Rhizobium sp. N324: one gene and its partner. The protein of the gene in region 1 binds, or shares a complex with, the protein of each later gene. Links are inferred from orthologs where the notes say so. Each region holds a gene or a part of one and is shown in the gene's direction. Other genes may lie near its edges.

What was found.
Region 2: the proteins of uvrB (region 1) and AMK05_RS14945 are in contact, whole or in part, in a crystal structure (PDB 7EGT), measured with the Thermus thermophilus proteins. The link is inferred for Rhizobium sp. N324 from one-to-one orthologs. Residues at the interface, in WP_096411307.1 of Thermus thermophilus: Glu23, Leu25, Arg26, Asp27, Gly28, Glu29, Arg30, Phe31, Arg55, Glu326, Asp327, Phe328, Glu379, Ser382, Gln383, His398, Gly400, Arg401; in WP_096412145.1 of Thermus thermophilus: His654, Arg656, Phe657, Gln666, Asp668, Glu669, Lys680, Arg681, Leu682, Ser683, Lys685, Tyr686, Ala687.

Annotation. Positions count from the first base shown.
Region 1 is NZ_CP013630.1:2,730,493-2,734,294, forward strand. Bases 99-3,584 are described here. They hold uvrB (excinuclease ABC subunit UvrB), read left to right. Parts: upstream 99-489; coding sequence 490-3,384; downstream 3,385-3,584. Other genes in these bases: AMK05_RS13200 (hypothetical protein), read right to left, coding at 99-250. Also shown: more of AMK05_RS13200, read right to left, coding at 1-98. UniProt on the Escherichia coli protein: The UvrABC repair system catalyzes the recognition and processing of DNA lesions. A damage recognition complex composed of 2 UvrA and 2 UvrB subunits scans DNA for abnormalities.
Region 2 is NZ_CP013630.1:3,099,128-3,102,497, forward strand. What follows is about bases 304-3,357. They hold AMK05_RS14945 (ATP-dependent helicase), read left to right. Parts: upstream 304-618; coding sequence 619-3,096; downstream 3,097-3,357. Other genes in these bases: AMK05_RS14940 (VOC family protein), read right to left, coding at 304-391; AMK05_RS14950 (hypothetical protein), read right to left, coding at 3,124-3,357. In the rest of the region: more of AMK05_RS14940, read right to left, coding at 1-303; more of AMK05_RS14950, read right to left, coding at 3,358-3,370. UniProt on the Escherichia coli protein: A helicase with DNA-dependent ATPase activity. Unwinds DNA duplexes with 3'-5' polarity. Translocates on single-stranded DNA with 3'-5' polarity. Initiates unwinding more efficiently from a nicked substrate than double-stranded DNA.

The DNA of each region.
Region 1 (3,802 bases):
CCCCGGCAACGCTGCCGATCGGGACGCCGACGAGAAAGACGCCGAAGGCATCGCCGTTCGCCGCACTGATCTGCTGCTTCGACAAGTCGTCCAGCTTGGCCCGCTCTCTCTTGAGTTCGCCAGCGAGAGCTTCGCAGCTGAGGTTCGTATAAGCCGCCATCGGAATATCGACCTGCACGATGGCGTCAGGACGTTTGGCGCAACTGGCCAGTGCAGCGGTCGCCGCGAATGCGATAATCATCTTTTTCATGAATGGTCCCCAATTCCCGCAGCAGCTGTAGCATCACCGCCCGCAATACGGGAGACGGACCGACCTTCAACCACAGACTTTTGTTTATTCGGTCGCTGCCCGTTCGAGAGAACCTGATTGTGGCGTTTCCCGCGTGCGTTCCGCGCCAAAACTATTCACCCAATCCGAACAAACAGTTCGTTTCCCTTTTGTACTCTTTACCTCTTCCCTTTCGCGCTGACTCTCTCCATATTCCCGCCATGGCCAAATCTCCGAAGAAATCTCCCGCCCCGAATGGCTTCGAGGAAGCCCCGCAGTCGTCCTTCGAGGGAGCCCCCCTCTCCGGCTCCGTCGCGGACTGGGTGAAGCAGCTAGAGGCCGATGCCGAAGCGTCGGGCGTCGAGACTCAGCGCCAGATCGCCTCCAAGGCCGGCAAGCACCGCAAGAAGGTCGAAATCGCTGCCTCGAAATCGGCGCGCGGCACCTCGATGGGCGGCTCGACCGACCCGAAGACGCGCGCCGCCGCCGGCCTCAATCCCGTCGCCGGTATGAATACGACGCTGGAGGAGGCGTCATCGCTGCAGGCCGGCACCGCCGTCACCGCCACGGTCGAGGCGCTGTCGGCGCTGATCGAGAGCGGCAATCCGCTGCACAAGAACGGCAAGATCTGGACGCCGCACCGCCCTGCCCGACCCGACAAATCGGAAGGTGGCATCCGTATTCTGATGAAATCGGATTATGAGCCCGCCGGCGACCAACCGACTGCCATCCGCGACCTCGTCGAGGGGCTGGAGAACGGCGACCGAAGCCAGGTGCTGCTCGGCGTCACCGGCTCCGGCAAGACCTTCACCATGGCCAAGGTGATCGAGGCGACGCAGCGCCCGGCCGTCATCCTGGCGCCGAACAAGACGCTGGCCGCCCAGCTCTATTCTGAATTCAAGAATTTCTTCCCCGACAATGCGGTGGAATATTTCGTTTCCTACTACGATTATTACCAGCCGGAAGCCTATGTGCCGCGCTCCGACACCTATATCGAGAAGGAAAGCTCGATCAACGAGCAGATCGACCGCATGCGCCACTCGGCGACGCGCTCGCTGCTCGAACGCGACGACTGCATCATCGTCGCCTCGGTCTCTTGTATCTACGGTATCGGCTCGGTCGAGACCTATACGGCGATGACCTTCCAGATGTCGGTCGGCGACCGGCTCGACCAGCGCCAGCTGCTGGCCGACCTCGTCGCCCAGCAATACAAGCGCCGCGACATGGATTTCGTGAGAGGCTCCTTCCGCGTGCGCGGCGATACGATCGAACTCTTCCCGGCCCACCTGGAGGATGCCGCCTGGCGCATCTCGATGTTCGGTGACGAGATCGACGCCATCACCGAGTTCGATCCGCTGACCGGCCAGAAGGTCGGCGACCTCAAATCGGTGAAGATCTACGCCAATTCGCACTATGTCACCCCGCGCCCAACGCTGAACGGCGCCATCAAATCGATCAAGGAGGAGCTCAGGCTTCGCTTGGCCGAACTGGAGAAGGCCGGTCGCCTGCTGGAAGCCCAGCGCCTGGAGCAGCGCACCCGCTACGATATCGAAATGCTCGAAGCCACCGGCTCGTGCCAGGGCATCGAGAACTATTCGCGTTATCTCACCGGCCGTGACCCCGGCGATCCGCCACCGACCCTGTTCGAATATATCCCCGACAACGCCCTGGTCTTCATCGACGAAAGCCATGTCACCGTGCCGCAGATCGGCGGCATGTACCGGGGCGACTTCAGGCGCAAGGCGACACTCGCCGAATACGGCTTCCGCCTGCCCTCCTGCATGGACAACCGGCCGCTGCGCTTCGAGGAATGGGACGCCATGCGCCCCGACACCATCGCCGTTTCGGCCACCCCCGGCGGCTGGGAGATGGAACAGTCAGGCGGCGTCTTTGCCGAACAGGTGATCCGACCCACCGGCCTGATCGACCCACCGGTCGAGGTCCGCTCGGCCCGCACCCAGGTCGACGACGTGCTCGGCGAGATCCGCGAAACCGCCGCCAAGGGCTATCGCACCCTTTGCACCGTGCTGACCAAGCGCATGGCCGAGGACTTGACCGAATATCTGCATGAGCAGGGCGTGCGGGTGCGCTACATGCATTCCGACATCGACACGCTGGAGCGTATCGAGATCCTCCGCGATCTCCGCCTCGGCGCCTTCGACGTGCTCGTCGGCATCAACCTTCTGCGCGAGGGCCTCGACATTCCCGAATGCGGCTTCGTCGCCATCCTCGACGCCGACAAGGAAGGTTTTCTCCGCTCCGAGACATCGCTGATCCAGACGATCGGCCGTGCGGCGCGCAACGTCGACGGCAAGGTCATCCTCTATGCCGACCAGGTCACCGGCTCGATGAAGCGGGCGATGGAAGAAACCGGCCGCCGCCGCGAAAAGCAGATGATCTACAACCAGGAGCACGGCATCACCCCGGAATCGGTGAAAGCCAGGATCTCCGACATCCTCGACAGCGTCTACGAACGCGACCACGTCCGCGCCGATATTTCGGGCGTCTCCGGCAAGGGCTTCGCCGATGGCGGCAACCTCGTCGGCAACAACCTGCAGACCCATCTCAACGCGCTCGAAAAGAGCATGCGCGACGCCGCCGCCGACCTCGACTTCGAAAAAGCCGCCCGCCTCCGCGACGAAATCAAACGCCTCAAGGCCGTGGAACTCGCCGCCATGGACGACCCGATGGCGCGCGAGGAAGCGAAGGTGATGGAAGGAAAAGCGCGCGGCTCCTCCGCTCCTCCGTCATCCTCGGGCTTGACCCGAGGATCCAAGCCGGCACCCGAGACGCAAGCCTCCTACTTCACCCTCCCCAGCCTCGACGACATGGGCCGCGACATCGCCGAACCCGCCAGGAAGAGCCTGTTCCGCAAAAACGACCTCGACGAAATGACAGTCGGCCGAACGGAAAAGCCGGTCATCGGACAGGTGCCGGAGAAGCCGGATGCCGCCAAGGGGACGAAGCGGTTTTCACCGCTGCTGGAGGGACAGCCGGACCGCGATGACGTGCGGCCGGTCGTGCGCGGGAAGACGGGCGTGGGGAGTTATGAGGACCCGGGCGAGCAGAAGCACAAGGGGCGGACGAAGGGGAAGACTGGGCGGCCGGGGCGGTAGGAACTTAGCCCCGAGAAATCAGAAACGCCAAATCCAAGGGCACCTGAGGCCTCTTTGTCGATGGTACGCGCAAACTCAAATAGAAAATCAGCAATTCTTGCGGGTGATTAAAAAACGTTGCACGAATACCGTGGGCGCATTAAATTGCTATAACTGGAGAATTGAAATGAGCTCAAAATACCTAGAATCAATTGATATTCGTGGTTTTTTAGGACAACAGAATATTAGCGTGAAATTCGACCAAAGTATAAATTTTATTATTGGATTGAATGCACCGGAAAGACGACCTTAATCAACCTGATCCGAGCCTCTTTAACTTGCGACAGTAGAGCGCTGCGTAACTTAGATTTTGAGGAAATTACAACCCACTTCATAACCGCGCGACTTCACCCCATCCTATTCCGCAGCCTCGCCCATA
Region 2 (3,370 bases), 370 kb from region 1 along the record:
GGTTGTCGTCGGCAATCATCTCGGAAAGTATGCGCGGCACGATCTGCCAGGACAGGCCCCAGCGATCCCTGAGCCAGCCGCAGGCCTCCGCCGTGCCGCCATTGGCGAGGAAGGCGTTCCATATCCGATCGATCTCGGCCTGGCTTTCCAATAGAATTGCGATCGAGAAGGAATGGTTGAAGCTATCGAGCGGGCCGGCCTTCATCGCCAGGAAGGCCTGATCGCCGAGCGTGAACTCGATCAGCTCGACGCTGCCGGGAGGCCCGCTCGGCGTTTCCGCCGGAAGGATGGTGGTGCGGCCGATTCTGGATTCCGGGATGACGGACACATAAAATTCGACGGCTTCGCGCGCTTCCTGCGCGAACCAGAGATTTGAAACGACCTTCGCCATGATGCAGCCTCCTTGTTGACGGTAGATCCGGACCATTGTCCGATGATCCAAGGACGCCCCGCCGACGCGGTTTCCGACAAGTGCGGCTGAAATTTTCCGTCGGGTCGCCTCTCTCCTATCAAGCAGCCTTGCCGCCATGCGCAAACCCCTCGGGATAGCGGCGGCTTGGGAATGAAAGCAGAACATCTTTTCTGGTCTTTCGTTCCCGAATCACTACATTACGCGCCATGAGCAATAGTTTCGACGATATTCCCTTCTTCGACGAAGAGCCGGGCGAGATGGCGCGCAAGCCGCAGCCGCCTGCCGTCCCGGCTGGAAGGGCGCCCGCCACCGGTGGCATTGCCGCCCGCGCCATGGCGGCGCGCGACGGCGGCAGCCGGCCGGATTACCTCGCCGGGCTGAACCCCGAACAGACCGAAGCCGTCGAAACGCTGGAAGGCCCGGTCCTCGTGCTTGCCGGCGCCGGCACCGGCAAGACGCGCGTGCTGACGACCCGTATTGCCCATATCCTCAATACCGGCCGCGCCTTCCCCTCGCAGATCCTCGCCGTCACCTTCACCAACAAGGCCGCCCGCGAGATGAAGGAGCGCATCGCGCTGCTCGTCGGCGGCGCCGTCGAAGGCATGCCCTGGCTCGGCACCTTCCACTCGATCGGCGTCAAGCTTCTGCGCCGCCACGGCGAGCTCGTCGGCCTGCGCTCCGATTTCACCATTCTCGATACCGACGATGTCGTCCGCCTGATCAAGCAGCTGATCCAGGCCGAAGGCCTTGACGACAAGCGCTGGCCTGCCAAGCAGTTCGCCGGCATGATCGATACCTGGAAGAACAAGGGTCTCGGCCCTGCCGACATCCCCGAGGGCGATGCCCGCGCCTTTGCCAATGGCCGCGGCCGCGACCTCTATTTCGCCTATCAAGCGCGCCTGACGACGTTAAACGCCTGCGATTTCGGCGACCTGCTGATGCATCCGATCGCGATCTTCCGCAAGAACCCGGATCTCCTGAAGGAATATCACGGCCGCTTTCGCTACATCCTCGTCGACGAGTATCAGGACACCAACACCGCGCAATATATGTGGCTGCGGCTGCTCGCCCAGCGCGCCAAGGGCGAGCCGCAGAACGTCTGCTGCGTCGGCGACGACGACCAGTCGATTTATGGCTGGCGCGGCGCCGAGGTCGACAACATCCTGCGCTTCGAAAAGGATTTCCCCGGCGCCAAGGTCATCAAGCTCGAGCGCAACTACCGGTCGACCGAACATATCCTCGGGGCTGCCGCCCATCTGATCGCCCATAATGAAGGGCGGCTCGGCAAGACGCTGTTCACCGACCGCTCCGATCCGGATGACGCCAAGGTGCAGGTGCACGCCTCCTGGGATTCGGAGGAGGAAGCCCGCGCCATCGGCGAGGAGATCGAGCAGCTCCAGCGCGGCAAGCATCTGCTGAACGACATGGCGATCCTCGTGCGCGCCTCCTTCCAGATGCGCGAATTCGAAGACCGCTTCGTCACCCTCGGCCTCAACTACCGCGTCATCGGCGGCCCGCGCTTCTACGAGCGCCTGGAGATCCGCGATGCCATGGCCTATTTCCGCCTCGTCGCTCAAGCCTCCGACGATCTCGCCTTCGAGCGCATCATCAACACGCCGAAGCGCGGCCTCGGAGATACGACGGTGCGCGCGCTGCATGATTATGCGCGTGCCCGTGATATCCCGATGCTGGCGGCCGCCGCCGACATCATCGAAACCGACGAGTTGAAGCCGAAGGCGCGCAAAGCCCTCTTCGACGTGATTCAATCTTTCCGCCGGTGGCAGGAACTGCTTGAAAACACACCGCATACCGAACTTGCCGAGCAGATCCTCGAAGAGTCCGGCTATACCGATATGTGGAAGAACGACAAGAGCGCCGAAGCGCCCGGCCGCCTTGAGAACCTCAAGGAACTGATCCGCTCGATGGAAAGCTTCGAGTCGATGCGCGGCTTTCTCGAGCATGTCTCTCTCGTCATGGATGCCGAGACCAACGAGAACCTCGATGCTGTCTCGATCATGACGCTGCACTCGGCCAAGGGCCTGGAATTCGACACCGTCTTCCTGCCGGGCTGGGAGGAAGGCCTCTTTCCGCATCAGCGTTCGCTGGATGAAAGCGGCCGTGCCGGCCTGGAAGAGGAACGCCGCCTCGCCTATGTCGGCATCACCCGTGCCAAGCACCGCTGTCACATCTGGTTCGTCTCCAATCGCCGTATCCACGGCCTCTGGCAATCGACCCTGCCTTCGCGTTTCCTCGATGAGCTGCCGGAAACCCATGTCGAGGTCGCTGAAATGGAGCAGAGCTATGGCGGTTACGGCCGCGGCGGCTACGGCCAGTCCCGCTTCGACAAGGCCGAGCCCTTTGCCAATTCCTATTCCACTCCCGGCTGGAAACGCGCCCAGGCCAACAAGACCGATGCCACGCGCGACAATTGGGGCTCCCGCTCCGGCCATGCCGTCGAACGCATCGGTTATGGTGAAAGCGGCCCCAAGGGCCGCACGATCGAAGGCGAATTGGTGGCGAAATCCACATCCTCGGAGCCGTCGCGTTTCACCGTCGGCGACCGCGTGTTCCACCTGAAATTCGGCAACGGCAATATCACCGGCATCGAAGGCAACAAGCTGACGATCGAGTTCGACCGCGCCGGACAGAAGCGGGTGCTGGACGGCTTCGTCGAGCGCGTATGATAGCGCGTCAGCCAGGAGCGAGAAGTTTCATCCGAGCATCCGCATGCTTCCAAGACCGAGCATGTCGTTGACGAGCGCGATGCCGATTCCTGCGGCGACGATTCCCAATCCGATCAGAAAGAGCCGGCGCGACCGGTCATATTTGATGGCAAAGAGGGAGTCGCGCGCCAGCAGATCGGCGAAAACCTTCACCTGAATGGCTATGCCGATGGTCAGGAACAACATCGGCAGGATATCGATGCGGCTCCAGTCATTGGGATTGGAAACCCAGACA